Linked DNA regions of Asanoa sp. WMMD1127. The protein of the gene in region 1 interacts with the protein of each later gene in a pairwise test. Links are inferred from orthologs where the notes say so. Each region holds a gene or a part of one and is shown on either strand. Other genes may lie near its edges. The genes, in order: nth and aceE.

Region 1 (13,919 bases):
GGCCCACACGCCCCCGCACCAAGATCAGCCGGCTAAGGCGTCTCGTCGCGATCCGCCGACGCTGCCGGCGGCGGAGTCGACGGCGGCAGGTCGCCGATCCGATCCTGCGGCCACGGCCGCGACCACCCGGCCATGTCGAGAAGCGTCGACAGCACCCCGGCCGTGAATCCCCAGACCAGCATCCCGCGCACCTCGAACGCCGGCCCGATCCAGCCGCTCGGATGGCGCAGCCGGAGTCGGTTGGCCGGGTCGGCCAGCTCCGATACGGGCAGCCGGGCCACGTGGGCCACCTCGGCCGGGTCCCGGGCCGCCACCGGGTGCGGGCGATGCCACCACGCGAGCACCGGCGTCACCAGGAAGTCGCTGGCCGGAATCCACAGCCGCGGCAGCTCTGCCAGCAAGGTCACGCTGCTCGGGTCGAGGCCGACCTCCTCGTCGGCCTCGCGCAGCGCCGTGGCGGCGGGGTCGGCGTCACCGGGGTCGGCCACGCCGCCGGGAAAGGCGGGCTGGCCGGCATGGTTGCGCAAGGTCGCCGCGCGTTGCAGCACCAGGATGTCGGGCCCGCCGTCGTCCTCCTCGCCGAGCAGCACCAGCACGGCGCTGTCCCGGCCGGCCCGATCCGGCGTCGGTATCCGGGTGAAGTCTTCCGCCCGCGCCCCGTGCAGCCGGGTCAGCAGCGGCGCGAACCAGTCCGGCAGCGCCAGCTCGCCGGCGTCCGAGCGCCGCCGCCGGGCGCCCACCCCGTCGGGCAGGCCGGCGTCGACCCCAGGGAACAGCCGCGAGCCACTGGTCGGCGCACCCCCGTTGAACCAGATGTCGTTCCGCCGTGCCTCAGCCAACCGGGACCGCCACACCTAGCTGCCGCTTGACCAGGTCGGCGAGGCGCGCTTCGTCGAGCGCCGTGCCGTTGTAGAGGTGGACCACCTTGCCCGCCGAGTCGACGAACAGCGTGACGGGCAGGCCGGGCTGCTTGAGGGCGACGCGTACCTGCTCGCCCTGGTCGAAGACGTTCGCGAAGCTCAGGCCGAACTCGCTGGTCATCGCCTCACCGTCGGACCGGCTGTCGCGGGTGTTGACGCCGAGGAAGTGCACGAGGCCGGCCGTGCGCTGCGCGACGGCGTTGACCGACGGCAGCTCCTCGCGACAGGGCGGGCACCAGGAGCCCCAGAGATTGATCACGGCGGGTCCGCGTACGTCCGCGAGCCGCAGTTTGCCACCCCCGAAGCAGGACAGCTCGGCGGTGGGTAGCGCGATGTCGGTGGCCGCGGCCGCGGCGGCGCCCGAGGCCTCCGGCGGCGCCGAGGTCAACGCCCGGCAATCGGCGAACGGAGCCGCGGGCGCTCCCGCCGACGCGGCCGGCTCGCCCGTGCCGTCCGCCGCCAGCGAGTTCGACGAGGTCCGGTTGGAGCAGGCCCGCACGCCGACCCCGGCGAGGACCCCGACGACCAGCAGGATGATCAGGGGTAGGTAGCGCTTCACGGCACGTCCGCCGTGAACGCCTGCTGCGGGACGACCGACGGGTCGACCCCGACGGCCTCGGCCAGCTGCGCGGCCCGAGGCCCCTTGAGCAGCTTGGCCGCCTGCACCGGATCGGTGGGCCCGGTGCCGTAGGCGGGGCACAGCTTGGCCAACGTGCACGCCCCACAGGCCGGCTTGCGGGCATGACAGACCCGGCGACCATGGAAGATCACCCGGTGCGACAACATGGTCCAGTCGCGCTTCTCGAACATCCCGCCGATGGCGTGCTCGATCTTGACCGGGTCGGTCTCCGCGGTCCACCGCCATCGACCCACCAGCCGCTGAAAATGCGTGTCGACGGTGATGCCCGGCACCCCGAACGCGTTGCCGAGAATGACGTTGGCGGTCTTCCGCCCGATGCCCGGCAGGCTCACCAGGTCGGGCAGGTTGCCCGGCACCTGGCCGTCGAACCGCTCCACCAGCTGCTGCCCGAGCTTCATCAACGAGTCGGTCTTGTTGCGGAAGAACCCGGTCGGCTTGAGCGTCACCTCGAGCTCCGCCCGGTCGGCCCCGGCGTAGTCAGCCGCCGTCGGATATTGCGCGAACACCTTGGGCGTGACCTCATTGACCTTCTTGTCAGTGGCCTGCGCCGACAGGATGGTCGCCACCGCGAGCTCGAGCGGATTGCTGAAATCCAGCTCACAGTGCGCATCCGGATGCGTCTCGGTCAGGATGCGCCCCATCCTGCGCGCCCGCCGCTTGCGCCCAAGCTCGGTCTCCGCGTCAAACACGGCTGTCCTACTCACGTGCCAAAGACTATTCCGCACCCCCGACAACCCCACGCCGCCATCCACAAGATCCGAAAACCAACCCCAAATCGTCCCGACCATGGGGTACGCCGGAGGCGCGGGAAACCCGCCGGCGGCACTCGGATGAACAGGGCAATGACAGACCCGGCGGCGCAGACGAGCCGATGCAGAGCCGCCGTAGCGGGATGGCCCCGCGGGTGCCGCCGCGGCGAGGGTGCGGGTGGCGGCGCCGGCTCAACGGCGCGCGACGACCCCGAAGCGGCGATGCCCACCGCGGCGCGACGGCTGGCGATGCACAGAAGCGATGGGCGGCGCGGGCACGGGCGGCGCGAGCAGGGGGCGGTGGTGCACGACGGCCGCGCCGACCAGCGGGAGTCGGCCGAGGTGCGCCGCTGGCACGGGGCGGGGCGACGCAGGCGGCGCGGGGACGCGGCACGGAGCGCGGCGACGCAGGCGGCGCGGGGACGCGGCACGGAGCGCGGCGACGCAGGCGGCGCGGGGACGCGGCACGGAGCGCGGCGACGCAGGCGGCGCGGGGACGCGGCACGGAGCGCGGCGACGCAGGCGGCGCGGGGACGCGGCACGGAGCGCGGCGACGCAGGCGGCGCGGGGACGCGGCACGGAGCGCGGCGACGCAGGCGGCGCGGGGACGCGGCACGGAGCGCGGCGACGCAGGCGGCGCGGGGACGCGGCACGGAGCGGGGCGACGCAGGCGGCGCGGGGACGCGGCACGCGCGACGCGGCACGCGGCGCGGCACGCGGCGCGGTCCGAAGGACGGCGGCCCGCCGCCGACAGCGAACGCCCACGCGCGGCAGCGCGATATCCGCACTGGGCCGCTAGAAGCGCGCTAGGCCCACCCGGCCTGCGCTCTGCGAGCGAACCTCGACCAATGGACTGTGGCCCGCGACCCAGGCATCGCAGTCGACCCGCCAGGCACTGAATCAGGGCGGGGGGAGATGTTGTGCGCGCCGACAATCAGGGCGTGCTCTTTGCGACCGTCCGCGCGCACCACAGCCCCAGACAGCAACCAGACGAGAAGAGAAAGCCTTCAGACCCGGGCCCGCCGAGCCAACCGCTCCGGGTCCAGGATGATGATCGACTTGCCGTCGAGCCGCAGCCAGCCGCGCGAAGCGAAATCGGCCAGGGCCTTGTTCACGGTCTCTCGCGACGCCCCGACCAGCTGGGCGATCTCTTCCTGCGTCAGGTCGTGGGTGACCCGCAGGACGCCGCCGTCGCGGGTGCCGAAGCGGCCCGCCATCTGGAGGAGGTTCTTGGCCACGCGGCCCGGCACGTCGGTGAAGATGAGGTCGGCCAGAGCATCGTTGGTACGCCGCAGGCGGCGCGCCAGGACCCGCAGCAGCTGCTCGGCGATCTCCGGCCGGTTGTTGAGCCACGGGCGCAGCGCCTGCTTGCGGAGGCGGGCCAGGCGGGTGTCGGTCACCGCCGTGGCGGTGGCGGTGCGCGGGCCCGGGTCGAACAGCGACAGCTCGCCGACCATGTCGGACGGGCCCATCACCGCGATCAGGTTCTGGCGGCCGTCGGCGGCGCGGCGACCCACCTTGATCTTGCCGCTCAGCACGATGTAAAGGCTGTCGCCTGGTTCGCCCTCGTTGAAGACGATCTCGCCCTTTCGGGCCTCGATGGTCTCCATGTCCTTGGCGAGCGCTTCGGCCGCCTCCGGGTCTACACCCTGGAAGATGCCGCTACGGGCCAGAACCTCATCCATCGCGCACCTCAGTTCCACGAATGGCGCGGAAACCGCGCGCAGTCAGTCTAGGCGTACGCATCGGCGAACCGGCCCGGCAACCCCCGGATCGTGATCAGTCCATGCGCTGGGCCGACCCACCCGGTTGCCACCTGCCCTATCGTCGGCGCGTGCCGTTCAAGCCCATTCTTACCGCGCGTCAGGAGGAGGGCGAAAGTATCCCCCTGCTGGTCTGGCGCTTACCCGCACTCATGCGGGCGATCAGTTCGGCCCCGCTCGGCGGCGGGATCGGCGACCGCGGTTGGGTGGTCAACGCGACCGTGCCCATGTCGTACGCCCGCGATGATCCGCACGAGCACCTGGCCGCGCTGGCCGGCGAGTTGGGCCTCGACGGCGCCGGTGTCGGTTTGTTGACGGGCGTAGACGTGACGCAACGGGTCGCCGCGGTGGATGGGGACGCTGAGGTCTGGGCCACGGTCGGGCTCGGCAAGCCCATCATGGCCGCCGCCGACCACGTGATCCCGCATCAGCACCGGCCCGGAACGATCAACATCGTGGCCTTCCTGCCGCAGCGGCTCAGCGACGCCGCCCTGGTCAACGCTGTCGCGACGATCACAGAAGCCAAGGCCCAGGCGCTCTGGGAGCTCGGCCTCCACGCGACGGGCACCGCCACCGACGCCGTCACCGTGCTGTGCCCGGCGGACGGGCCGGCGGAGCCGTACGGCGGGCCGCTTTCGCTGTGGGGTGGCCGGCTCGCCCGGGCCGCGCACCGGGCGGTCCGTGAGGGTGGCTCGCGGCCCAAGATCCCCTGGTCGGAGCGCTGACCCATCCTCCTGTCGGAGGGTCCCGAGAATCGCTCGGGAACGATAAAGTCCCCCGCGTGTATGCCCCCGCCACCCCGCGCAAGCGTGCCGCCGTCGTCGCCGCGATAGCCGCCGCGGCGCTGCTCGGCGTCGGCGTCGCGGGCGTGGCCGCGGCGACCCGCGGTGGCGGTGGTGACCAGGCCGGGGTGTGGGTGCACCCGACCAAGTCGCCCCAACCGCGCGCGGAGGCGACCGAGGAGACCGCCGACGAGGAGCAGTCGATCTCGCTCTCGGCGACCGGTGACATCGTGATGGGCAACGCGCCGGGCAGCCTGCCGTCCAACGGCGGCAAGGGCTTCTTCGACGGCGTCAAGAAAGACCTCGCCGCCGACCTGGTGATGGGCAACCTCGAGGAGCCGCTGACCGACGACACCGGCCGGTCGAAGTGCGGCCCGGAGTCGACCGGCTGCCACCAGTTCCGGGCCCCGCCGGGCTATGCCAAGCACCTAAAGGACGCCGGCTTCGAGCTGCTCAACCAGGCCAACAACCATGGCAACGACTACGGCGCCGACGGCTACGAGAACACGCAGCGGGCGCTGGAGAAATACGGCCTGCAGCACACCGGCGCCGTCGACCAGATCACCGTCGCCGACGTCGAGGGCATCAAGGTCGCCGTCGTGGGCTTCTCGTCGTACCCCTGGAACAACAGCCTCATCGACATCGCCGACGGCAAGAAGCTCGTCGCCAAGGCGGCCGGGCAGGCCGACCTCGTGGTGGTGCAGGTGCACATGGGTGCCGAGGGCTCGGGCAAGACCCGGGTCAAGCCGGGCACCGAGATGTTCCTCGGCGAGAATCGGGGCGACCCGATCAAGTTCGCGCACAGCATGATCGACGCGGGCGCCGACCTGATCGTCGGTCACGGCCCGCACGTGCTGCGGGCGATGGAGTTCTACAAGGGCCGGCTGATCGCCTACAGCCTGGGCAACTTCGCCGGTGGCGGCGGCACCCTCAGCCGCAACGGCCCGCTCGGCCTCGGCGCGGTGCTCAAGGTCGAGCTGACCGCCGACGGCACCTGGGTCGACGGCGAGCTCGTCTCCACGGCCATGAACAGCGCCGGCAAGCCGGTCACCGACCCCGACGGCGACAGTCTCGACATGGTCAGCGGGCTCAGCAAGCAGGACTTCCCCAGGACAGGCGCCGAGTTCGACGACAACGGCAAGATCAACCCACCTGCCTGACCCGCGTCCCACGAGAGCCACGAAACAGACAAAATTCAAAAACAAGCAGGCTTGACTGTTTGTTTCGCCCACGCCATGCTCAAGACGTGCGGACCCCGCAGCAGGAGCGCAGCCGAGCCACCCAGGCGCGCCTGCTCGACGCGGCCGTCGACAGCCTGGTCGACCTCGGCTGGGCCGGCACCACCACCACGGTGATCGCCGAACGCGCCGGCGTCTCCCGCGGCGCGCAGCTCCACCACTACCCGACGAAGGCGACGCTGGTCATGGCCGCCGTCGAGCACCTCGCCGACCGCCGCGCCGCCGAGATCCGCGCCGAGGCGGCGAGCCTGCCGCGCGGCGCGCAACGGGTCGACCGCGTCGTCGACATGCTCGCCGCCGCCTTCACCGGCCCCCTCTACGCCGCCGCCCTCGAGGTCTGGGTCGCCGCGCGCACCGACCTGGAACTGCAAAGAGCCCTCGTGCCGGTCGAGGCCAAGGTCGGTCGCGAGCTGCACCGCCTCACCGTCGAGCTGCTCGGCGCCGACGAGCGCCGCCCCGGCGTACGCGAATCGGTGCAGGCGACCCTCGACCTCATGCGCGGTCTGGGCGTGGCCAACCTGCTCTCCGACGACGCGGGCCGCCGCGCCGCCCTGCTCCGCGAGTGGAAGCGACACCTCGCCGCCGTGATCCGCGACTGAAGGAGGCCCCCGTGGTCGAGCTCGCCGCTCTGCTCACCGACCTCGACGCCGAGACCGCCGAGCTCGACGCGCTGGTCGCCGCCCGGCCACCCAAGGACTGGGCGCGGCCCACGCCGAGTCCGGGTTGGACGGTCGCGCACCAGATCGCCCACCTGGCCTGGACCGACCGCGCCGCGCTGCTGGCCACCACCGACGACGCCCAGTTCGTCGCCCTGCTCGCGCCACTGGCCGACGACCCGGACCGGATCGTGGACCGCGGCGCCGAGGAATACCTCGCGCCACCCGACGAGCTGCGGCAACGCTGGCTGGCCGGGCAACGCGAGCTCGTCGCGGCCCTCCGCGAGGCGCCGCCGGGCAAGCGGATCCCCTGGTTCGGCAACCTGATCACGCCGCAGTCGATGGCCACCGCCCGCCTGATGGAGACGTGGGCCCACGGCCTCGACATAGCGGACGCGCTCGAGCTAACCCGCACCCCGACCGAGCGGCTGCGGCACATCGCGTTCCTCGGCTTCCGCACGCTCGGCCACTCGTTCCTCGCCCACGGCCGACCCGCGCCGAGCGAGCCGGTCCGCGTCGAGCTCACGGCCCCCGACGGCGCCGAGTGGACCTTCGGCCCCGAGCACGCCACCGACCGGGTGACCGGCCCCGCGCTCGACTTCTGCCTGCTGGTCACCCAGCGCCGCCACCGGGCCGACCTGGCGTTGATCGCCACCGGGCCGGTCGCGAGCGAGTGGCTGACGGTGGCCCAGGCGTTCGCGGGGCCGCCCGGGGTCAAGCGCGAGCCGACGGCGGCCACGTCATGATCCGCATCGGCAACGCGTCCGGCTTCTACGGCGACCGTTTCAGCGCGTGGCAGGAGATGCTCGACGGCGGCGAGCTCGACGTGCTGACCGGCGACTACCTGGCCGAGCTGACCATGCTGATCCTCGGCCGCGACCGGGCCCGCGACCCGGCGCTCGGCTACGCCAAGACGTTCCTGCGCCAGCTCGAGGGCACTCTCGGCACCGCGCTCGAGAAGGGCGTCAAGCTGGTCACCAACGCCGGCGGCCTGCACCCGGCCGGGCTGGCCAGGGCGATCGAGCAGCTGGCGGAACAACAAGGTCTGACACCCCGCATCGCGTACGTGGAAGGCGACGCCCTCCTGCGCCCCGACGCGCTGACGGCCAACGCCTACCTCGGCGCGTTCGGCATCGCCGCCTGCCTCGACGCCGGGGCCGACATCGTGGTCACCGGCCGGGTCACCGACGCCGCGCTGGTGGTCGGCCCGGCCGCGGCGCACTACGGCTGGTCCCGCGACGACTTCGACGCCCTCGCCGGCGCCACCGTGGCCGGCCACGTGATCGAGTGCGGCGCGCAGGCGACCGGCGGCAACTTCAGCTTCTTCACCGAGCTGCCCGACGGCGCCCGGCGGCCGGGTTTCCCGATCGCGGAGATCGCCGAGGACGGCGCCAGCCGGATCACCAAGCACCCGGGCACCGGCGGCGCCGTCACCGTGGAGACCGTCACCGCCCAGCTGCTCTACGAGATCGACAGCCCGGCCTACCTCGGCCCCGACGTGGTGACGCGGCTCGACACGGTCCGGCTGCACGCCGAGGGCCCCGACCGGGTGGCGATCAGCGGGGTGAAGGGTCTGCCGCCGCCGCCGACGCTCAAGGTCGGCGTGGCCAACCTCGGCGGCTTCCGCAACGCGATGACGTTCGTCCTCTGTGGGCTCGACATCGAGGCCAAGGCGGCGCTGGTCCGTGGTCAGCTCGAGGACGCGGTGGGCAAGGAGGGCCTCGAGTTCACGCTGGCCCGCACCGACCACCCCGACGCGGTGGACACCGAGGCCGCCAGCGCCCTGCTGCACGTACACCTGAAGGATCAGGATCCCAAGCGGGCCGGGCGGGCCTTCTCGGCGGCCGCGGTGGAGCTGGCGCTGGCGTCCTATCCGGGTTGCACGTTGACCACTCCGCCGGGTGACGCGACCCCGTTCGGGGTGTTCACCGCCGACACGGCGCCGCAGGACGCGGTCAACCACACGGCCGTGCTCCCCGACGGCAAACGGGTGACGATCCGCCCGCCGGCCCGCACGATCACGCCCCAAGCCGCGGCGCAGCGGCAGTCAACGCAGCCGGCCGCCGACAGGACGAAGCAGACCCAGCTCGGCCGGCTGCTCGGCGCCCGATCCGGTGACAAGGGCGGCGACGCCAACCTCGGTGTCTGGGCCCGCACCGACGCGGCCGCCGACTGGCTGCTCGGCTGGCTGACCACCGAGCGGCTCACGGAACTGCTGCCGGAGACGGCGCCGCTGACCGTCGAGCGCCACGAGCTGCCCAACCTGCGGGCGGTCAACTTCGTGATCCGCGGTCTGCTGGGCGCCGGCGTGGCCGCCTCGACCCGGTTCGACCCGCAGGCCAAGGCGCTCGGCGAGCTGTTCCGGGCCCGGGTCGCCGAGGTGCCGGCCGACCTGCTGGAGGCAGCGTGACGTGCGACATGCGTGTCGCCTCCGCCGAGCCGCTCGTTACGGAGGTGGCAATGGCCAAGGACGTCTGTGAGGGGTGCGCGTGACTGTCATGGAGACCGCGGTCGACCCGCGCAACCCGTCCTACCTGGAGAACCGCTCGGCGATGCTGGAGCGGCTCCACGAGTACGAGGACGCGCTGGACGACGCGCGGGCCGGCGGCGGCGACAAGTACGTCACCCGTCACCACGCCCGCGGCAAGCTGCTGCCCCGCGAGCGGATCGAGCTGCTGCTCGACCAGGACGCGCCGTTCCTGGAGCTGTCACCGACCGCCGCGTGGGGCACCGACTTCCCCGTCGGCGCGAGCGTGGTCAGCGGCATCGGCGTGGTCGAGGGTGTCGAGTGCGTGATCGTCGCCAACGACCCGACGGTACGCGGTGGCGCGATCAACCCGTACGCCCTGAAGAAGACGCAGCGGGCTGGCGAGATCGCGCTGGCCAACCGGCTGCCGCTGGTCAACCTGGTCGAGTCCGGCGGGGCCGACCTGCCGACCCAGGCGGAGATCTTCATCCCCGGCGGCGGCATCTTCCGCGACCTGACCCGGCTCTCGGCGGCCGGCATCCCCACCATCTCCGTGGTGTTCGGCAACGCCACCGCCGGCGGCGCCTACGTGCCGGGCATGTCCGACTACACGATCATGGTGCGGCACCAGGCCAAGGTGTTCCTGGCCGGCCCGCCGCTGGTCCGGATGGCCACCGGCGAGATCACCGACGACGAGTCGCTCGGCGGGGCCGCGATGCACGCCGGCACCAGCGGGCTGGCCGACTACCTGGCCGAGGACGAGCGCGACGGCCTGCGGCTGGCCCGGCAGGTGGTGCGCCGGCTCAACTGGCGCAAGCAGGGCCCGGGGCCACGCACCACCAACCCGATGGCGCCGAAATACGACGTCGAGGACCTGCTCGCGATCGCCAGCGCCGACCAGCGCACGCCGTTCGACCCCCGCGAGGTGCTGGTCCGGGTGCTGGACGGCAGCGAGTTCGACGAGTTCAAGCCCGGCTACGGCACGGCGCTGGTGACCGGGTGGGGCGAGCTGCACGGCTACCCGGTCGGCGTGCTGGCCAACGCCCGCGGCGTGCTGTTCTCCGAGGAGTCGCAGAAGGCCGCGCAGTTCATCCAGCTCGCCAACGCCACCGACACCCCGCTGCTCTTCCTGCAGAACACGACGGGCTACATGGTCGGCGCGGAATACGAGCAGCGCGGCATCATCAAGCACGGCGCCCTGATGATCAACGCGGTGTCCAACTCCCGGGTCCCGCACATCACGGTCAACCTCGGTGCCTCCTACGGCGCCGGCAACTACGGCATGTGCGGCCGGGCGTACGAGCCCCGGTTCCTGTTCACGTGGCCCAACGCCAGGTCCGCGGTGATGGGCCCGACCCAGCTCGCCGGCGTGCTGTCGATCGTCGCGCGGCAGGCGGCCGAGGCCAAGGGCCAGCACTACGACGAAGACTCCGACCAGGCGATGCGGATGATGGTCGAGCAGCAGATCGAGAGCCAGTCGACGGCGCTGTTCCTGTCGGGCCGGCTCTACGACGACGGCATCATCGATCCGCGCGACACCCGTACCGTCCTCGGCCTGTGTCTTTCGGCCATCCACAATGCCCCGATCAAGGGCGCCGAGGGCTTCGGCGTCTTCCGGATGTGAGGTCTCCGCGCATGATCCGCAGACTGCTGGTGGCCAACCGGGGTGAGATCGCCCGCCGGATCTTCGCCTCGTGCCGCCTGGTCGGCATCGAGACGGTCGCCGTCTACTCCGACGCCGACGCCGACTCGCCGCACGTGGCCGAGGCGGACTACGCCGTCCACCTGCCCGGCAACGCGCCGACCGCGACCTACCTGCGCGGCGACCTGATGATCGGCGCCGCGCGCAAGACCGGCGCGGACGCGATCCACCCGGGCTACGGGTTCCTGTCGGAGAACGCCGACTTCGCCGCCCTGGTCACCGACAGCGGGCTGACCTGGGTCGGGCCGCCGGCCAAGGTGATCGCCACGATGGGCTCCAAGATCGAGGCGAAGCAGCTGCTGGCCGACGCCGGCATCCCGATGCTGCCGACCTGGTTCGACCCCGACCGGGTGACCGAGTTCCCGGTGCTGGTCAAGGCGTCCGCCGGTGGCGGCGGGCGCGGCATGCGGATCGTGCACGACCGCGAGTCGCTGCCGGACGCGATCGCCTCGGCCCGGCGCGAGGCGGCGCTGGCGTTCGGCGACGGCACGGTGTTCCTGGAGCGCTACGTCGAGAGCGCCCGGCACATCGAGGTGCAGGTCTTCGCCGACAACCAGGGCACCGTCGTGCCGTTCGGCGAGCGGGAGTGCTCGATCCAGCGGCGCTATCAGAAGATCGTGGAGGAGGCGCCGTCGCCGGTGGTCACGCCGCAGCTGCGCGAGCAGCTCTGCGCGGCCGCGGTCACCGCCGCCCGTGCGGTCGGCTACGTCGGCGCGGGAACCGTCGAGTTCCTGGTGGACGCCGTCGGCGGCGGCTTCTACTTCCTCGAGATGAACACCCGGCTGCAGGTCGAGCACGGCGTCACCGAGCTGATCACCGGCTTCGACCTGGTGCAGCTCCAGCTGGTGGTGGCCGAGGGCAACCCGCTGCCGCTCAACGCGCCGCCGCCGATGCGCGGGCACGCGATCGAGGTGCGGCTGTGCGCCGAGGACCCGGCCGCCAACTGGCTGCCCTCCACCGGCACCCTGCACCGCGTGCACATTCCGCAGGTGGCCGGCGAGTTCAAGCCCCTGGCGGCGCCCGGTCTGCGGCTCGACTCCGGGGTGCGGGACGGCTCGGTCGTCGGCGTCCACTACGACTCGATGCTGGGCAAGCTGATGGCGTGGGCGCCGACCCGGGCCGACGCGGGCCGGTTGCTGGCCGGCGCGCTCGCCCGCGCCGAGATCCACGGCGTGGCGACCAACCGTGACCTGCTCGTGCGTACGCTGCGGCATCCGTCCTTCCGGTCCGCCGACATCGACACGGCGTTCCTGGAGCGGCACCCCGAGGTGTTCGCTCCCCTGCTCTCCTCGGTCGACGCGGTGCGGGTGTCCTGCCTCGCCGCCGCCCTGGCCGGCGCCGCCGGCCGCCGCACCGAGGCCACCGCGCTGGGCACCCTCCCGTCGGGCTGGCGCAACGTGCCGTCCCGATCGCAGACCACGGTGTACGACGGCCCGGCCGGCCCGGTCGAGGTCGGCTACCGGCTGGACCGCAGCGGCGACCTGGTCAACTGGTGGGTCCGCGCCGTCGACCCCGACGACCCGGACCTCGGCGGGCTCGGCCAGCCGCCGGCCACCGACGACCACCCGCCGGCCCAGGTGGTCTCGGCCGAGCCGGACGCGGTCGCCCTCGACGTCAACGGCATCCGGCTGCTGTTCACCGTGCGCCGGGTCGGCGAGGTGTCCTACGTCGACAGTCCCGAGGGCTCGGTCGCGCTGCAGGAGCTGCCCCGGTTCCCGCTGCCGTCGGCCGAGCTGGCCGAGGGCTCGCTGGTCGCGCCGCTGCCCGGGCACGTCAGCCGCGTCATGGTGGTGCCGGGCCAGCGGGTCCGCCCCGGCGAGCTGTTGATGACGCTCGAAGCCATGAAGCTCGAGCACCCCGTGTACGCGCCATCCGCCGGTTATGTCGCCTCGCTGCCGGTCGGTCCCGGCTCGCAGGTGGAGACCGGCGCCGTGCTGGCGGTCCTGAGTCCCGAGTAACCCGTCTAGCGAGTCGGAGGCCACCCCTCATGAACTTCGACCTCACCCCCGAGCAGAGCGACCTGCGCGACGCCGTGTCGGCCCTCGGCCGCCGCTACGGCCACGAGTACTTCATCGGCAAGGCCAAGGCCGGCGAGCACACCACCGAGCTGTGGGCCGAGGCCGGCAAGCTCGGCTACCTCGGCGTCAGCATCCCGACCGAGTACGGCGGCGGTGGCGGCGGCATCACCGAGCTGACCATCGTCTGCGAGGAGCTCTCGGCGACCGGCTCGCCGCTGCTCCTGCTGGTCGTCTCGCCGGCGATCGTGGCGACGATCCTGGCCAAGCACGGCACGGAGGCGCAGCGGGCCGAGTTCCTGCCGCGCCTCGCCGACGGTTCTGTGCTCATCGCGTTCGCCATCACCGAACCCGAGGCCGGCTCGAACTTCCACCGGCTCGGCACCGTGGCCCGCCGCGACGGCGACGGCTGGGTGCTCAACGGCCGCAAGTGCTTCATCTCCGGCGTCGACCACGCCGACTACGTGATGGTGGTGGCCCGCACCGAGGACGCGGCATCGGGCCGGCTGGTCCCCGCGCTGTTCCTGATGCCGACCGACGCGCCGGGCCTGACCAGGTCCAAACTGGACATGGAGATCGTCTCGCCGGAGTCGCAGTGGCTGCTCTACCTCGACGACGTGCGGCTGCCGGGTGACGCGCTGGTCGGCGGCGGCGCTGACGCGGGCCTGCCGGCGCTGTTCGCGGGGCTCAACCCGGAGCGGATCACGGTCGCCGCGATGAGCGCGGGCACCGGCCGCTACGCGCTCGACCGGGCGTCGCGCTATGCGGCCACGCGGTCCGTGTGGGGTCGCCCGATCGGCACCCACCAGGGTGTCGCGCATCCGCTGGCGCACGCCGCGATCCAGGTCGAGTTGGCCCGGCTGATGGTCTACAAGGCGGCCGCGCTCTACGACGCGGGTCGCGACCTGGAGGCGGGCGTGGCGGCCAACATGGCCAAATACGCGACCGCCGACGCCGCCGCCCTCGCGGTCGACACGGCGATCCAGG
Region 2 (14,288 bases), 5.3 Mb from region 1 along the record:
GATGGCCTTGGCCTGGAACGGGTCGACCGCGGCGACCACCCCCGGCAGCTGGTTGGCTTCGGCCACCAGCTGCTTGACGGCGTTGGTGAGCGGCGGGTCCGTCAGCGTGCGCCCCTCGGGCGCCCCCACGACGATCGTCCCGACCGCGCCACTGGCCTCGGGAAACTCGTGCTGCAGGGCATCGATCGCGCGCTGCGACTCGGTGCCCGGCATGGTGAAGTTGCTCGAGGTCGGGCCCTTGAAGGCGACGGCCGCGCCGCCGAGCCCGGCGAGCAGCACGAGCCAGAGCACGACGACCAGCCTGCGCCGGCGGTACGCGGCCCGGCCCAGCCGGTAGAGCAGGGTTGCCATGTCAGTCCTTCTTCCCGGGTATGAGGGCACGGCGGGCCACGGCGATCAACGCCGGTCGCAACTCCGCCTCAACACGCTTGTCATCGATGACCACAGCCGCGATCCCACCGAGCAACACCTCGGCGGCGACGTGGTCGGCCGGATCGGCGGACCGCCCGGCGAAACCGGCCCTGAGGGCGTCGGTCAGCTCCCGAACCGCGGCGAACGCGGGCTCCTGCAGGAACTGCGGGGTGACGTCGTAGATCAGCGCGACCTCGCGCCGGTAGCGCAGCACGAGCTCGACGAACCCGTCGATGGCGACCTCCTGGACGCCCTTGTCGTCGACGCCGGCGAGTCTCGCGACGAGGTCGATCAGTGCCTGCTTGGCGGGCTCCAGGAGGGCAAGGAGGATCGCGTCCTTGTGGGCGAAGTGGTAGAGCAGGGTCGCCTTGGAACACCCCACCTCAGCGGCGATGTCGTGCAGGGAGGTGCCTTTGAAGCCGTACCGGGTAAACAGCTCCCCGGCGACCCGCAGGATCTCGTCACGCGTCCGAATGCGAACCACGGACTCATTCTTCCTGACCGCTCGGTCAGATTCTGACCGAGCGGTCAGTTCGGTGGCCCAGGTCACATATCATCGCCGCCATGTGGGCCAACCTCACCCAGCCACAAGCCGTCCTGCTCGCCGGCTTGTTCGGCGCAGCGGGAGCGGTACTTGGTGGCCTCATCGCGAATGTCGCCGGTCAGTGGATCGGCTCGGGCGGCCAGCGCCGTCGGCAATGGCTGGAGTTGCGCCACGTCGCATACGCAGAAGTGCTGGAGTGCTTCCACGCCGCGTGGGCCCTCTATGACGATGCCGGGGCTCGGCAGCCGTCACGCAGGGAAGAGGAACGAGCAGGCCTGAAACTGCTGGCGGCCTTTTCTCGCGCCGCACTGCTGACTCGAAGACGATCCACTGACCAGGCGTTGACGCGCTTGCATACCGCGGCGCAGGCCCTTTGGTCACGAGACGGACGTAGATGGTCCGAGGTCGACGACGCGTGCCGCGCCGCTGAGGCGGCATTCCGCCAGGCCGCTCGCGCCGAGCTCGGGATGCGGAGGCACCCCATGACCGATCGCCGGACGGAGGAGCCGTCAGCTGCTGCGTTTGAGGGCCAGCTTGATACTGATCGCTCCGTCTCCGTCAGCGGCGCCGATGAGGACCCCGCCGGAGCTGAGCACACTGATGCCGAACGTCGCTTCTAGGGACTCCACCTGCCACGATGGCGACTCGGCGGTGGCGTTGGCGGCGTCTTGCGCGATGTTCACGATTTCCAGGAGCGCGGCTCGCAACTCGCCACGGCGCGCTTCGATCGGGGTCGTGCCGCGGCGGTAAGGGCCTATCTGCCGCCCGCTCGCGGCGATCTCGACGGTCTCCACAAGCAGTTTCTCGACAGTCATTCCAGCTTCACCTCAAGCCGCACCGTGTTGGACCGTCCACCATGACACCAATCAATGATCTTGTCACGGCAGGAAACCATCCGGACAGGCGATAAGTAAGTCAGCCTCACCGGCATATCGTGAACGCGATGAGCAATAGCCAGGCTCCGGCGGATCAGGAAGCGTGGGGCCAGGACGACGAGTACGTTGTCCAGCTTCGCAACGAAGAGAAAACACTGGGCGCCGCCTTCTTCGTGACAGCCCGGTTCCTGCTGACGGCCGCCCACGTTCTTCATCCCCTGCCGCGCGATCAAACCACGGTTGAGATCGTGCACAGCGGAGTCCGCCTCCAGGGACGCATCGCTCAGCGAACCAGCCGCTTCGACGTAGCGTTGATCGAACTCGTCGATGACCGGCCCGGCCGGGTGCGACCGCCGCCGGCCGGCCGTTGCCGCCCACGTGAAGATTGGTGTTCGCCTTACCGCCCCGATGTCGGCGAGCCCGCCCTGACCGGCTCGGTGGAAGCTGTGGACATCGCCTACCAGTGCGAGGAGGGCGAGGTGATGCGCGCTCTCCAGCTGGTCTCCCGGCTTGACCTCGGTGATTTCTCCGGCTACTCCGGAGCGCCTGTCGAGCGCGTTGTTACCGACGCGCGACCCACGTTGGCCGGTCTGTTGCTCGAGCAGGTTTGGCGCCGTGAGACTGGGCCTCGCCAGGCGCGAACGGCCTCTAATGTGCTGTTCGCTGGAACCCTCGCGCAGGCACTCTCCTGTTTCGACCATTTCGACGTCGGCCATCTCTTGTCCGTGCTCACCAAGCCGAACCAGGACGACGCGCCGACGGACGCCGCCAACGTCGTGACTTCCAGTCGCGCCACAAAGGCAGTTCAAGAGGCTGACATTCTGCTGAGGGCGCTTGACGACTGGGCGGCCCGCGGCATCTACGACGACGGGGAGTTGTCGCTGCTGAGGCTCCGGGTCGCCAACAACGTCATCGATAGCGCGATGAGATGAGTCGGATATCAGGTGATCTGCTCGGCGCCGCCGAAGGGCTAGTTCTCGGAGCATCGACGAACGAGGAGCAGGCGGTCGTTCAGCAGGTGTCGCGTCTCGTCGACGAGCTCGACCGCTCGGTGGCGACGCGTGACTGGCCACGCATCAGATATCTCGCCGTTCTCCTTGACCGATCTGGTCTACAGCCCGGAGCGGCATCCCTCCTGCTACGGGTGGCCGAGATCGCAGCTGGACTGGCGGTGGGAGCTGAAGCCAACAATCTGCGTGCGATGCTGGCGATCCGCGACGGTCGGCCGCGGGAGGGCGCGGAAATTCTCGAGGACGCCTTTCTCGAGGCCAGCATCTGCGGGGCCGACGTGCTAGGTCCCATCACGGTCAACCTGGTCACGGCGTACCAGCTGATGGGCGACCCGTCGGCCACAGCCAAATGGCTCGACCGCTGCGATCGACTCTTGCCACGCGACGCGACCGCGACCGCGGTCCGGACACAGGAGTGGATCTCGCGGGGTGGCCTTGCAGCAAATGAGATCGACGGCCGGGGCGTAAGTCGCGCGCTCGAGGAGATCGTCGGTTCGACCGGCCGGCAGGCCGGCGCCGGACCGCCGACGGACGCGGTCACGGCGGCTGAAGTAGCGCGGCTGGGGCTCGAAGCGGGGCGGCTGAACGGTGATCCCGAGCTGATGCGTAGGTGCGCCGACACCCTCGAGTCGCTTGGGCAGTTGATCGGTTCGACTTACGACGCGGACGACACCCGCGCCCTGGTGGTCCACGCCAACGCGGCGGTTGCGGGATTCGAGGTCGCGCGTCACAGCGACGCCGGGAACGTCGCCGCTGCGGCGAATCGGCTTAGGGACATCGCGGAAAATGTGCGCATTTCGCTGGGCGACAGCCATCCGAAGACGCTGGCGCTCGCCGCAAACGCGTTGATAGCAGACCTCGAGCGAGCGCGCACCGAGACCTCCTTATCCTCTTTCGAGCAGGCGATACGCGAGTTGGACCACTTGGCCGCACGGCAGGCGGCCATCTTGGGCCCAACTCACGCACAGACGCTCACGAGCCAGGCCAACCTCGCTTGCGCACGGGTGGAACTGGCGCTACAGACAGCGTCGCCAGCTCTGCTGGATCGCGCGACGAACGCCCTGTCCAGCGCGATCGAGGCGTGCTCAAACGCGCTCGGCGACGACCACCCGGCAACTCTGGTTCTTCGACAGCAGCTTCGCATCTGCGACGATCAATCCGGTTCGGAGACGTCGGGTGGCCTGGCCACTCGGGTGCTGCCGAAGACTCGGCAGGATCGAGGTGGCGGCTACTCGTCCTTCGAGCTGGCTGGGCAGCGCCTCTTGCACGGGCCTAACTGGCAGCCACCTCCAACTCCCGGGAAACAGCCTGACGCTGGCCAGGACTCGCCCGGGGCGGCGCCGAGCCGCTCGGACGAGGTCGGCACGCTGGTGGAACGGGCTCAGGCAGGTGATTCGGATGCGTTCGGCCAGATCTACGACCGGTACTTCGACACGGTGTTCCGCTTCATCTATTTCAGGGTCGGGAATCAGCTTCTGGCCGAAGATCTGACGTCGGACACATTTCTTCGGGCCCATAAGCGCATCCACAGCTTCAGCTGGGGGTCGCGTGACCTTGGAGCCTGGCTGGTGACGATCGCTCGTAACCTCGTAGCTGATCATTTCAAATCCGGCCGGTACCGGCTGGAGGCGATCACCGGAGAGGCGCTCGGCACCGGCCGGCAGGACGACAGCCCCGAAGGCCGTCCCGAGGACACGGTTGTCGATCACATCACGAACGTCACCCTGCTCACCGCAGTGAAACAGCTCCCCCCTGAGATGCAGGAAGTGATTGTGCTGCGCTTCTTGCAGGGCTTCTCGGTTGCCGAGACGGCACAGGCGATGGGCCGTAACGAAGGCTCGGTGAAGGCGCTTCAGTACCGCGCCGTTCGACGGTTGGCGCGGTTGTTGCCGGAGGGCTTCCAGCCATAGCCGAACGGTCCGTGTCCTTTGTAGCGTCGAAACGGAGGAGGGCCACGGCTCGACCGAGCCGCGACCCTCCTCTCTCGACAGCCTTGACGACCTACGAGTCGCCGCCGGTTTCGCCCACCGGGGCGGCGTTGACGTCGTCGATCGCGTACTTGCGGGCCGCTTCCACCGGGACCGCAGGGGCGATCTCCCCACGAACCGCGAGCTGCCGCAGCGTCGCCACCGCGACCGATTCCGCGTCCACGTGGAAGTGGCGGCGCAGCGCGTGCCGGGTGTCCGACAGGCCGAAGCCGTCCGTGCCCAGCGACGTCCAATCCCCCGGCACCCAGCGCGAAATCAGGTCAGGAACCGCCCGCATGAAGTCGCTGACCGCGACCACTGGCCCCTCGGCGCCCGCCAGCTTGCGGCGCACATAGGGCACCCGCGGCTCCGCGCCCGGGTGCAGCAGGTTGTATTCCTCGGCCTGCACCGCGTCGCGGCGCAGCTCGGTCCAGGACGTCACCGACCACACGTCGGCCGCGACGCCCCAGTCCTGCGCGAGCAGCTGCTGGGCCTTGAGCGCCCACTGCATGCCCGTACCCGAGGCCAGGATGTTGGCCTTGATGCCGCCACCTTCGACGGTCGGCGCCGGCGAGTAGCGGTACATGCCGCGGAGCAGGCCCTCGACGTCGAGGTCGACCGGCTCGGCCGGCTGCAGGATCGGCTCGTTGTACACGGTCAGGTAGTAGAAGACGTTCTCCTGCTCCTCGCCGTACATCCGGTGCAGGCCGCGTTCGACGATGTGCGCGATCTCGAACGCGAAGGCCGGGTCCCACGCCACGACCGCCGGGTTGGTGGCGGCGATCAGGTGGGAGTGGCCGTCCTCGTGCTGGAGGCCCTCACCGTTCAGGGTGGTGCGGCCCGCGGTGGCGCCCAGGACGAAGCCGCGGGTCATCTGGTCCGCGGCCGCCCAGAAGCCGTCGCCGGTGCGCTGGAAGCCGAACATCGAGTAGAAGATGTAGAGCGGGATCATCGGCTCGCCGTGGGTGGCGTAGGAGCTGCCCGCGGCGGTGAACGACGCGACCGAGCCGGCCTCGTTGATGCCCTCGTGCAGGATCTGGCCGCCGGTGGCCTCCTTGTAGGACAGGAACAGCTCCCGGTCGACCGGCGTGTAGTTCTGCCCGTGCGGCGAGTAGATCTTCTGCGTCGGGAACAGCGAGTCCATGCCGAAGGTGCGCGCCTCGTCCGGGATGATCGGCACCCAGCGCTTGCCGAACTCGCGGTCCTTCATGACGTCCTTGAGGAGGCGTACGAAGGCCATGGTGGTGGCGACCTTCTGCTTGCCCGACCCGCGCTTGACGTCGGCGAAGCGCTCGCTGCCCGGGATCTGCAGCGGGATCACCTTGGTGTTGCGCGACGGCAGGTAGCCGCCGAGCGCGCGCCGCCGCTCGTGGAGGTATTCGAGCTCCTCCTTCTTCGGCTGGACGTACGGCGGGAGGTAGGGGTTCTCCTCGAGCTGCTGGTCGGAGACGTCGAGGTAGAGCCGGTCGCGGAACGTCTTGAGGTCGTCCAGCGTCAGCTTCTTCATCTGGTGCGTGGCGTTGCGGCCCTCGAACGACGAGCCGAGCGTCCAGCCCTTGATCGTCTTGGCGAGGATGACCGTCGGCTGGCCGGTGTGCTCGGTGGCCGCCTTGTACGCCGCGTAGATCTTGCGGTAGTCGTGCCCGCCGCGCTTGAGGTTCCAGATCTCGTCGTCGGACATGCCTTCGACCATCTTGCGGGTACGCGCGTCGCGGCCGAAGAAGTGCTCACGGACGTACGCGCCGGACTCCGCCTTGTAGGTCTGGTAGTCGCCGTCCGGGGTGCTGTTCATGAGGTTGACCAGCGCGCCGTCGGCGTCGGCGGCGAGCAGCGGGTCCCACTCGCGGCCCCAGACGACCTTGATCACGTTCCAGCCGGCGCCGCGGAAGAACGCCTCCAGCTCCTGGATGACCTTGCCGTTGCCGCGCACCGGGCCGTCGAGCCGCTGCAGGTTGCAGTTGATCACGAAGGTCAGGTTGTCGAGCTCCTCGCGGGCCGCGACGCCGATCGCGCCGAGCGACTCGGGCTCGTCCATCTCGCCGTCGCCCAGGAACGCCCATACGTGCTGGTCGGAGGTGTCCTTGATGCCCCGGTGCTGCAGGTAGCGGTTGAACCGGGCCTGGTAGATCGCGTTGAGCCCGCCGAGGCCCATCGAGACCGTCGGGAACTCCCAGAAGTCCGGCATGAGCCGCGGGTGCGGGTAGGACGGCAGGCCGCCACCGAGCCCGGCGTGGGACAGCTCCTGACGGAAGCCGTCGAGCCGCTCCTCGGACAGGCGACCCTCGAGGAACGCGCGCGCGTACATGCCGGGCGACGCGTGGCCCTGGTAGAAGATGTGGTCCCCACCGCCCGGGTGGCTCTTGCCCCGGAAGAAGTGGTTGAAGCCGACCTCGTAGAGCGCCGCGGCGCTGGCGTAGGTCGAGATGTGGCCGCCGACGCCGATCTCGGGGCGCTGGGCGCGGTGCACCAGCATCGCGGCGTTCCAGCGGATGTAGGCGCGGATCCGCCGCTCGACGAACTCGTCGCCCGGGAACCAGGGCTCACGCTCCGGCGGAATCGTGTTGATGTAGTCGGTGGTGGTCAGCGGTGGGACGCCGACGTTGCGCTCGCGCGCCCGCTCCAGCAACCGCAACATCACATAGCGGGCGCGCTTGGCGCCACCCGCGTCGATGACTCCGTCGAGCGACTCGACCCATTCGGCGGTTTCCTCGGGGTCGACGTCCGGAAGCTGGCTCGGCAGGCCGTCACTGATCACCGGGCGCTTGCGTTCCGTAGCCACAGGCATTCCTCAGATTGTGGGGACGACTGACATTTCGGAGCCAAGTGTCCCGGGTGTGGGATTCGTCTCCAACGCCATCCTGCCCCTTTTCTCACCCGGGCGTCACGTCACGTACTGCCAGACGCGACACGCGACACACATACCAACCGGTAACTCACCCCGGAAGGAACGAAAACCGGACCTGTCGTACGGCGTTGTCGCCGTTGGTGTCGACCAGGCAGATGGACTGCCAGGTGCCGAGGGCGAGCCGGCCACGCAGGACAGGGATCGAGGCGTACGGCGCGACGAAGGCCGGCAGGACGTGGTCGCGCCCGTGTCCCGGCGAGCCGTGCCGGTGCCGCCAGCGGTCGTCGGCCGGCAGGAAACCGTCGATCGCGGTCATCAGGTCAGGGTCGTCGGAGCCCGAGCCGCTCTCGATGATCGCGATGCCGGCGGTGGCGTGCGGCACGAACACGTGCAGCAGACCGTCGCCCTCGCCCGAGACGAACTGCTGGGCCTCCGCCGTCACGTCGCGCACCGTGGGCCGGCGGCCCGTCTCGACCGTGATCACCTCACTCCGCATCCCGCCAAGTCTAGGGATCACCACGGTCGCGCGCGGGTGGGTCCCGTGGGACCGATGTGGCAGGTGACTGGCCGTGGGTGGCCCGCGTCGGTAATGCTTTTCGGCGTGACCACGCCGCAAGATCTCGACGAACGGTTCCGGACGGCGGTCGGCGCGCTGGCACCCGGCGCCGCCGAGCTCCCCGAGGGGATGACCGGCGAGCTGGCGCGGGCCCTCTTCGACGCCCAGCTGACCAGCCGCCACCTCGACCTGGCGGCCCGCTGGCTGCGCAGCTTCGGCGAGGGCTACTACACGATCGGGTCGGCGGGGCACGAGAGCAACGCCGCGGTCGCCGCCGCGCTGCGGCCCACCGACCCGGCGTTCCTGCACTACCGGTCGGGCGGGTTCTACGCGGCCCGGGTGAGCCAGGCCGGCGTCGCCGACCCCGTCGCCGAGACCGCCCGTGACGTGCTGCGGGGCGTGGTCGCGTCGGCCAGCGAGCAGATCGCCGGGGGCCGGCACAAGGTGTTCGGCAACGCCGCGCTCCAGGTGGTGCCGACCACCTCGACGATCGCGTCCCACCTGCCCCGCGCGGTCGGCACGGCGTTCGCGATCGAGCGCCTGCGCAAGGTCAACGGCAACGGCGACTCCGGTACGCCCTGGCCGGCCGACGCGATCGTGGTCTGCTCGTTCGGCGACGCGTCGGTCAACCACGCCACCGCCACGGCCGCGTTCAACACCGCCGGCTGGATCACCCACACCGGCCTGCGGCTGCCGCTGCTGTTCGTCTGCGAGGACAACGGCATCGGGATCAGCGTGAAGTCGCCGCAGGGCTGGGTCGAGTCGACGTTGCGGGCCCGGCCGGGCCTGCGCTATTTCGCGGCGACGGGCGACGACCCGGCTGGCGCTTACGCGGCCGCGGTCGAGGCGACCGCCCACGTGCGCCGGGCGCGCAAGCCGGCCGTGCTGCACCTGTCGACCGTGCGGTTCATGGGCCACGCCGGCGCCGACGCGGAGGTCGCCTACCGGCCGGCCGCCGACCTCGAGCGCGACCTGGCCCACGATCCCGTCGTCGCCACCGCCCGGCTGCTGGTCGACACCGGGCTGGCCACGCCGGAGGAGATCCTGGCCCGCTACGACGAGGTGGGCTGGCAGGTCCGCAAGGTCGCCGAGGAGGTGCTGGGCGAGCCCAAGCTGACCAGTCCCGCCGAGATCGTCGCCACGCTGGCGCCCCGGCGGGCGGCGCGGGTGGCCCGGGCCGTGTCCGACTTGTCGGTCGTATCCGCGGCGGACCGCTCGACCGCCTTCGGCGGGCGGCTCCCCGAGGACGCCGGCCCGTTCACCCTGGCCCAGACGATCAACGCCGCGCTCGCCGACGGCCTGCTGGCCAACCCGAAGATGGCGGTGTTCGGCGAGGACGTGGCGCTCAAGGGGGGCGTCTACGGCGTGACCAAGGGCCTGCGCGAGCGCTTCGGGGCGACCCGGGTCTTCGACACGCTGCTCGACGAGACGTCGATCCTCGGCCTCGGGCTCGGCGCGGGCCTGGCCGGGATGCTGCCGGTGCCGGAGATCCAATACCTCGCCTACCTGCACAACGCCGAGGACCAGCTGCGCGGCGAGGCGGCCACCATGCAGTACTTCTCCGGCGGGGCCTTCCGGAACCCCATGGTCGTGCGGGTGGCCGGGCTCGCGTACCAGGAGGGGTTCGGGGGGCACTTCCACAACGACAACTCGGTGGCCGTGCTGCGCGACATCCCGGGCCTGGTGGTGGCGGTGCCCGCCCGGGCCGACGACGCCGCGCCGCTGCTGCGCACCTGCCTGGCCTCGGCCGCCGTCGACGGCAGCGTCTGCGTGTTCCTCGAGCCGATCGCGCTCTACCACACCCGCGACCTCTACGAGGAGGGCGACAACGAGTGGCTCGCGCCCTACCTCGGGCCCGCGTCGTGGGGTGACGCGCACGTGCCGATCGGGCGGGCCCGGGTCTACCAGGTGGGCTCCGCCGAGGACCTGACGATCATCACGTTCGGCAACGGCGTACGGATGTCGCTGCGGGTCGCCGCCCGCCTCGTCGAGGAGGGCATCGGCGCCCGCGTGGTCGACCTGCGCTGGCTCGCCCCGTTGCCGGTCGCCGACGTGATCCGCGAGTCGTCGGCCACGGGTCGCGTACTTGTCGTGGACGAGACACGACGCTCCGGCGGGGTCGGCGAAGGGGTGCTGGCGGCCCTCGTAGACGCCGGATATGTCGGGTCTGTCAGCCGGATCGCGTCCGTCGACTCCTTCGTCCCGCTCGGTCCCGCGGCCAGAGAAGTCCTGGTGGCAGAGGATGCGATCACTCAGGGTGCTCGGGCCCTCCTCGCAAGGTAAGTTTCCCGGGGGACCCGTGAAGTCTCCGCCGACGGTTGCCGCTCGCCGGAAAATCGAGCCGGGATCCGTCGGTGTGCCACTTGCGCGCGAGCCGCCGACTGTGTGGACTTTGCGGGAACTGCAACGAACGAGGGAGGCACGCAACAGTGAGCGCGACCGCAGGTCAGGCCGCCGACGGCGTACGCAGCCTGGCGGACCGGTTCGGCATCGAGCCGGGGATGGTCGTCATGGAGATGGGGTACGACGACGACGTCGACCAGGATCTCCGCGACGCCCTGACCGACCGCTCCGGTGAGTTGGTCGACGAAGACACCGACGAGGTGGTCGACGCGGTGCTGCTCTGGTACCGCGACGGCGACGGCGACCTCTTCGAGATGCTCGTCGACGCACTCGGCCCGTTGGCCGGCAACGGCGTCGTCTGGCTGCTGACGCCCAAGGCCGGCCGCGAGGGGCACGTCGAGCCGAGCGAGATCACCGAGCTGGCCCCGACCGCCGGGCTGCAGCAGACGTCGACGGTCAACGCCGGCAAGGACTGGAGCGCCGCCCGCCTCGTGGTGCCGCGCGGCGCCCGCAAGAAGTAGCCGATGCTTCCTGTCGGCACGCCGGCGCCGGACTTCACCCTCAAGGACCAGAACAACCAGGAGGTACGACTCTCGTCGTACCGCGGGTCCCGTGCGGTCCTGCTGGTCTTTTATCCGCTGGCCTTCAGCGGCACCTGCGGCGGCGAGATGGCGGCGCTGAACGCGGCGCTGCCCGCGTTCGCCTCCTCGGGTGTCGAGGTGCTGACGGTCAGCGTCGACTCGGTCTACTCGCACAAGATCTGGCTCGAGCGGGAGTCGTGGTCGCTGCGCATGCTGGCCGACTTCTGGCCCCACGGCGGGGTGGCGTCCGATTACGGGATCTTCAATCCCTCCGCCGGCTTCGCCGACCGTGGGACGTTCCTGATCGACCGGTCCGGCGTCGTGCGGTGGTCGGAGCATCTGGGCCCCGGCGAGTCCCGCGACACGTCCGCGTGGCTGGCCGCGGTCGCCTCCCTGTCTGACGCGTGACGGCGCGGCGTTCGGGTAAGCTTCGGCCGGTCCGGGGCGCGTAGCTCAGCGGAAGAGCACTCGCCTTACAAGCGAGGGGTCGCTGGTTCGAACCCAGCCGCGCCCACAAATCCCTGCCCAGACCCTGTCCGCTTCGCGGCCAGGGTCTGGGTGGGGATTTGTCATTCCTGTTCCGGGGGCGACCCCCGGAGACCCCACGGTGCGGTGGGCGCGGTTCGCGCGTGCGGGCGCGAGCTCAGTCCCAACGTGACCGTTGGGTCTGACCTCCCGGCCGGCCTCGTCGTCGCACGGGAACCGGCGCGTTCAGGGAACGTAGACGAGCTGGACGACGAAGCGGTGGCCGGGCCCGTGCTCGAAGACATCGACGTCGAGAACAAGGTCGCTCCTGCCCTCCTGCTCGGTCCAAAGGTCGACCAGGCAACTCCAGCGGTCGCCGTGCCACAGCGAAACCGAGGTGTCCCATGACTCCTCTGGAAGTGGCACCAGCGTGACGTCGCCGTAGTCGTCGACCGCGGCTGGCATCCTTCACCGGGTCACCCATAACACCCCTGCGGTTTGGTGGGGCGCGGTGCGCGCGTGTGGGCGGCGGACGTTGTCACCCGGAGCGTTGATCGTCTGTGATCGGAGAGTCGAACAGGGCGCGGAGGGCGGCCACGTGGTTGCGGTACGCCGTTCGGCCGGTCGGGGTGAGCCTGACCCAGGTCCGCACTCTGCCGCGGCCGGTGGGTTTGGTCATCTCGACGTGGCCGGCGTCCTGCAGGACCTTGAGGTGCTTGCTCAGCACGGAGTCGGCGACGCCGAGCAGGTCGCGGAGCGCGCTGAACTCCGCCTCGGTGGTGGCGTCGAGGAACGCGCAGATCCGCAGCCGGTTCGGCGCGTGGATGGTCTCGTCGAACGGTTCGGTCATCCTGCCGCTCGCAGCTGGGCGCGCAACGCGCTGTCGAACCTGCGGCCGATGAGGACGGTGCCGACGAACCCGACGGCGGCAAGCACCCACACCGGCCAATCCAGTCGGGTGTACGAGCCGATGGCCCAGGCGGTGAGCACGACGGCGCCGATGAGCACGCCGAGCGCGATCGCCCACCGGCTGGCGCGACCGGCCTGGAATCCGGACACCCAGACGCCGGTCCGCCGGCGGTAGAGGTTGCCGAGGGCGACCACGGCCGCGGCGAACAGCAGGCCCGAGGCGATCTTGACACCGCTGTTGCCGAAGCTGATGCCGACCACGTAGCCGGCGAGCAGGATCCCCAGCGCCGGGTGGTACCACCACGGCGTAACGAGCCGGTCGGCAACGGCAGCGCGGGCATCATCGACAGCGGCAAGCCGCAAGCCGCTCCGCAGCATCGTTTTCCATAACGGAAAGTCAACCACTTTCCAAGACGGAAAGTCAATGGCGAGCGTCACCGGGCACGCGGCAGAAGCGACCGGGGTGGACTTTCGCGTATGGCTCGAGGTCGCAGGGATCGGCGCTGCTTGGCACAATCCGGCTGTGACGATCTCGGTGGCCAACTACCGGACGTTGTTCGCCAGCATCCGCGAGCGTCCCGGGATGTGGCTGATTCGTCCGGACTTCGCCAGCGTCGTGTCCTTCGTAGACGGCTGCGACGAGGCGAACACGCGGGGCTTGCTCGTCGGCTTCCAACCGTGGCTGGTCACTCAGGCCGGCTGCCTTGACAGCCACGTCTGGTGGAGCATCGTCGCCCACCTCACCGAACCAGTCGGCCCCAAGAACGTGCGCCAGATGGACATCGACCTTGACGGCCGCGCAGTGGAGACCTTGTTCGTGCTGCTCGACGAGTTCCTCGAGCTGCGCGACCAGCATGATGGCCTGAACCGCATCTATGCCGCGCACCAGCAATGGCGCAGTCTCCGCGAACAGAACGGATGCACCGCCACCGACGCGACCGCATGCCCCAGCGTCCCGTGGCCCAGAGCCGCCAGCCGGATCGAATCCAACTGAAGCAACTCGCCTCGACCGGCACCCCACCGAACACCGCTCGTGGCGTGGCCTGGCCAGCAGCACCCGTTACGCAGACGGGATCATGGTCAGCGCGCGCGGGCGGCATCCGCTTAGATTCGGTCGTATGCGCACCGTGGCTAGCGACCGCCTTCTGCTTCGGCCCTGGCGCGATGAGGACGCCGACTTCCTCCTCGATCTCGAGTCCCGCTGGGAGGTCGTGCGTTTCCTGGGTCCCAACCCCACGACCATGACCACCCGCGCGGAGGCGCTGGCGTCCATCGCCCGCCGGCGCGCGGTCGACGACCCGATCCACGGGATCTGGGCCATCACCACCGCCGCTGACGGCCGCGTCGTCGGCAACCTCCTGCTCAAGCCGGTCCCCCTCTCGGCCGGGGAATCGGCCGGCGGGACGGCCGACGTCGAGATCGGCTGGCATCTGCATCCGGACGCCTGGGGGCACGGCTACGCCACCGAAGCGGCGGCGGCCGTCATGGACGACGCGTTCATCCGCGGCCTGAGGAGGGTCATCGCGGTCACGAATCCGGCGAACACCGCCTCCCAGGCCGTCTGCCGCCGGCTCGGCATGACGCACGTCGGCCGCACGACGAGGTACTACGGCACGCCCAAGGAGCTCTTCGAGAAGCTGGCCGAGACCTGACGACCGCTGTTCATGCGTTCCCGTACGGGTCCGTCCGCTCGCCGTGCAGCCGGCGGTCGAGGTCGACCACCGGCACGTGTGGTGGCAGCGGCTCGTCGACGGAGAGTTCGCGCAGGCGGTCCAGGTAGGC

What was found.
Region 2: the proteins of nth (region 1) and aceE interact in binary tests that used the Escherichia coli proteins (3 or more experiments, as listed by UniProt). The link is inferred for Asanoa sp. WMMD1127 from one-to-one orthologs.

What each region holds. Positions count from the first base shown.
Region 1 is NZ_JARUBP010000001.1:2,289,884-2,303,802, reverse strand. The notes cover bases 339-3,230. They hold nth (endonuclease III), read right to left. Parts: upstream 2,202-3,230; coding sequence 1,476-2,201; downstream 339-1,475. Other genes in these bases: O7635_RS11090 (TlpA disulfide reductase family protein), read right to left, coding at 832-1,479; O7635_RS11095 (CoA pyrophosphatase), read right to left, coding at 339-704. Outside these bases: more of O7635_RS11095, read right to left, coding at 33-338; O7635_RS11080 (Crp/Fnr family transcriptional regulator), read right to left, coding at 3,317-3,994; O7635_RS11075 (adenosylcobinamide amidohydrolase), read left to right, coding at 4,144-4,797; O7635_RS11070 (CapA family protein), read left to right, coding at 4,854-6,014; O7635_RS11065 (TetR family transcriptional regulator), read left to right, coding at 6,101-6,691; O7635_RS11060 (TIGR03084 family metal-binding protein), read left to right, coding at 6,703-7,494; O7635_RS11055 (acyclic terpene utilization AtuA family protein), read left to right, coding at 7,491-9,158; O7635_RS11050 (carboxyl transferase domain-containing protein), read left to right, coding at 9,238-10,839; O7635_RS11045 (biotin carboxylase N-terminal domain-containing protein), read left to right, coding at 10,851-12,875; O7635_RS11040 (acyl-CoA dehydrogenase), read left to right, coding at 12,905-13,919. UniProt on the Escherichia coli protein: DNA repair enzyme that has both DNA N-glycosylase activity and AP-lyase activity. The DNA N-glycosylase activity releases various damaged pyrimidines from DNA by cleaving the N-glycosidic bond, leaving an AP (apurinic/apyrimidinic) site.
Region 2 is NZ_JARUBP010000001.1:7,582,405-7,596,692, forward strand. The notes cover bases 4,642-7,902. They hold aceE (pyruvate dehydrogenase (acetyl-transferring), homodimeric type), read right to left. Parts: upstream 7,587-7,902; coding sequence 4,842-7,586; downstream 4,642-4,841. Other genes in these bases: O7635_RS36225 (YjbQ family protein), read right to left, coding at 7,741-7,902. Outside these bases: O7635_RS36190 (MMPL family transporter), read right to left, coding at 1-351; O7635_RS36195 (TetR/AcrR family transcriptional regulator), read right to left, coding at 353-895; O7635_RS36200 (hypothetical protein), read right to left, coding at 958-1,161; O7635_RS36205 (hypothetical protein), read right to left, coding at 1,465-1,770; O7635_RS36210 (hypothetical protein), read left to right, coding at 1,899-2,762; more of O7635_RS36225, read right to left, coding at 7,903-8,148; O7635_RS36230 (thiamine pyrophosphate-dependent enzyme), read left to right, coding at 8,242-10,491; O7635_RS36235 (DUF3052 domain-containing protein), read left to right, coding at 10,638-11,072; O7635_RS36240 (peroxiredoxin), read left to right, coding at 11,076-11,540; O7635_RS36250 (hypothetical protein), read right to left, coding at 11,844-12,062; O7635_RS36255 (transcriptional regulator), read right to left, coding at 12,136-12,447; O7635_RS36260 (hypothetical protein), read right to left, coding at 12,444-13,049; O7635_RS36265 (hypothetical protein), read left to right, coding at 13,030-13,500; O7635_RS36270 (GNAT family N-acetyltransferase), read left to right, coding at 13,625-14,158; O7635_RS36275 (gamma-glutamylcyclotransferase family protein), read right to left, coding at 14,169-14,288. UniProt on the Escherichia coli protein: Component of the pyruvate dehydrogenase (PDH) complex, that catalyzes the overall conversion of pyruvate to acetyl-CoA and CO(2).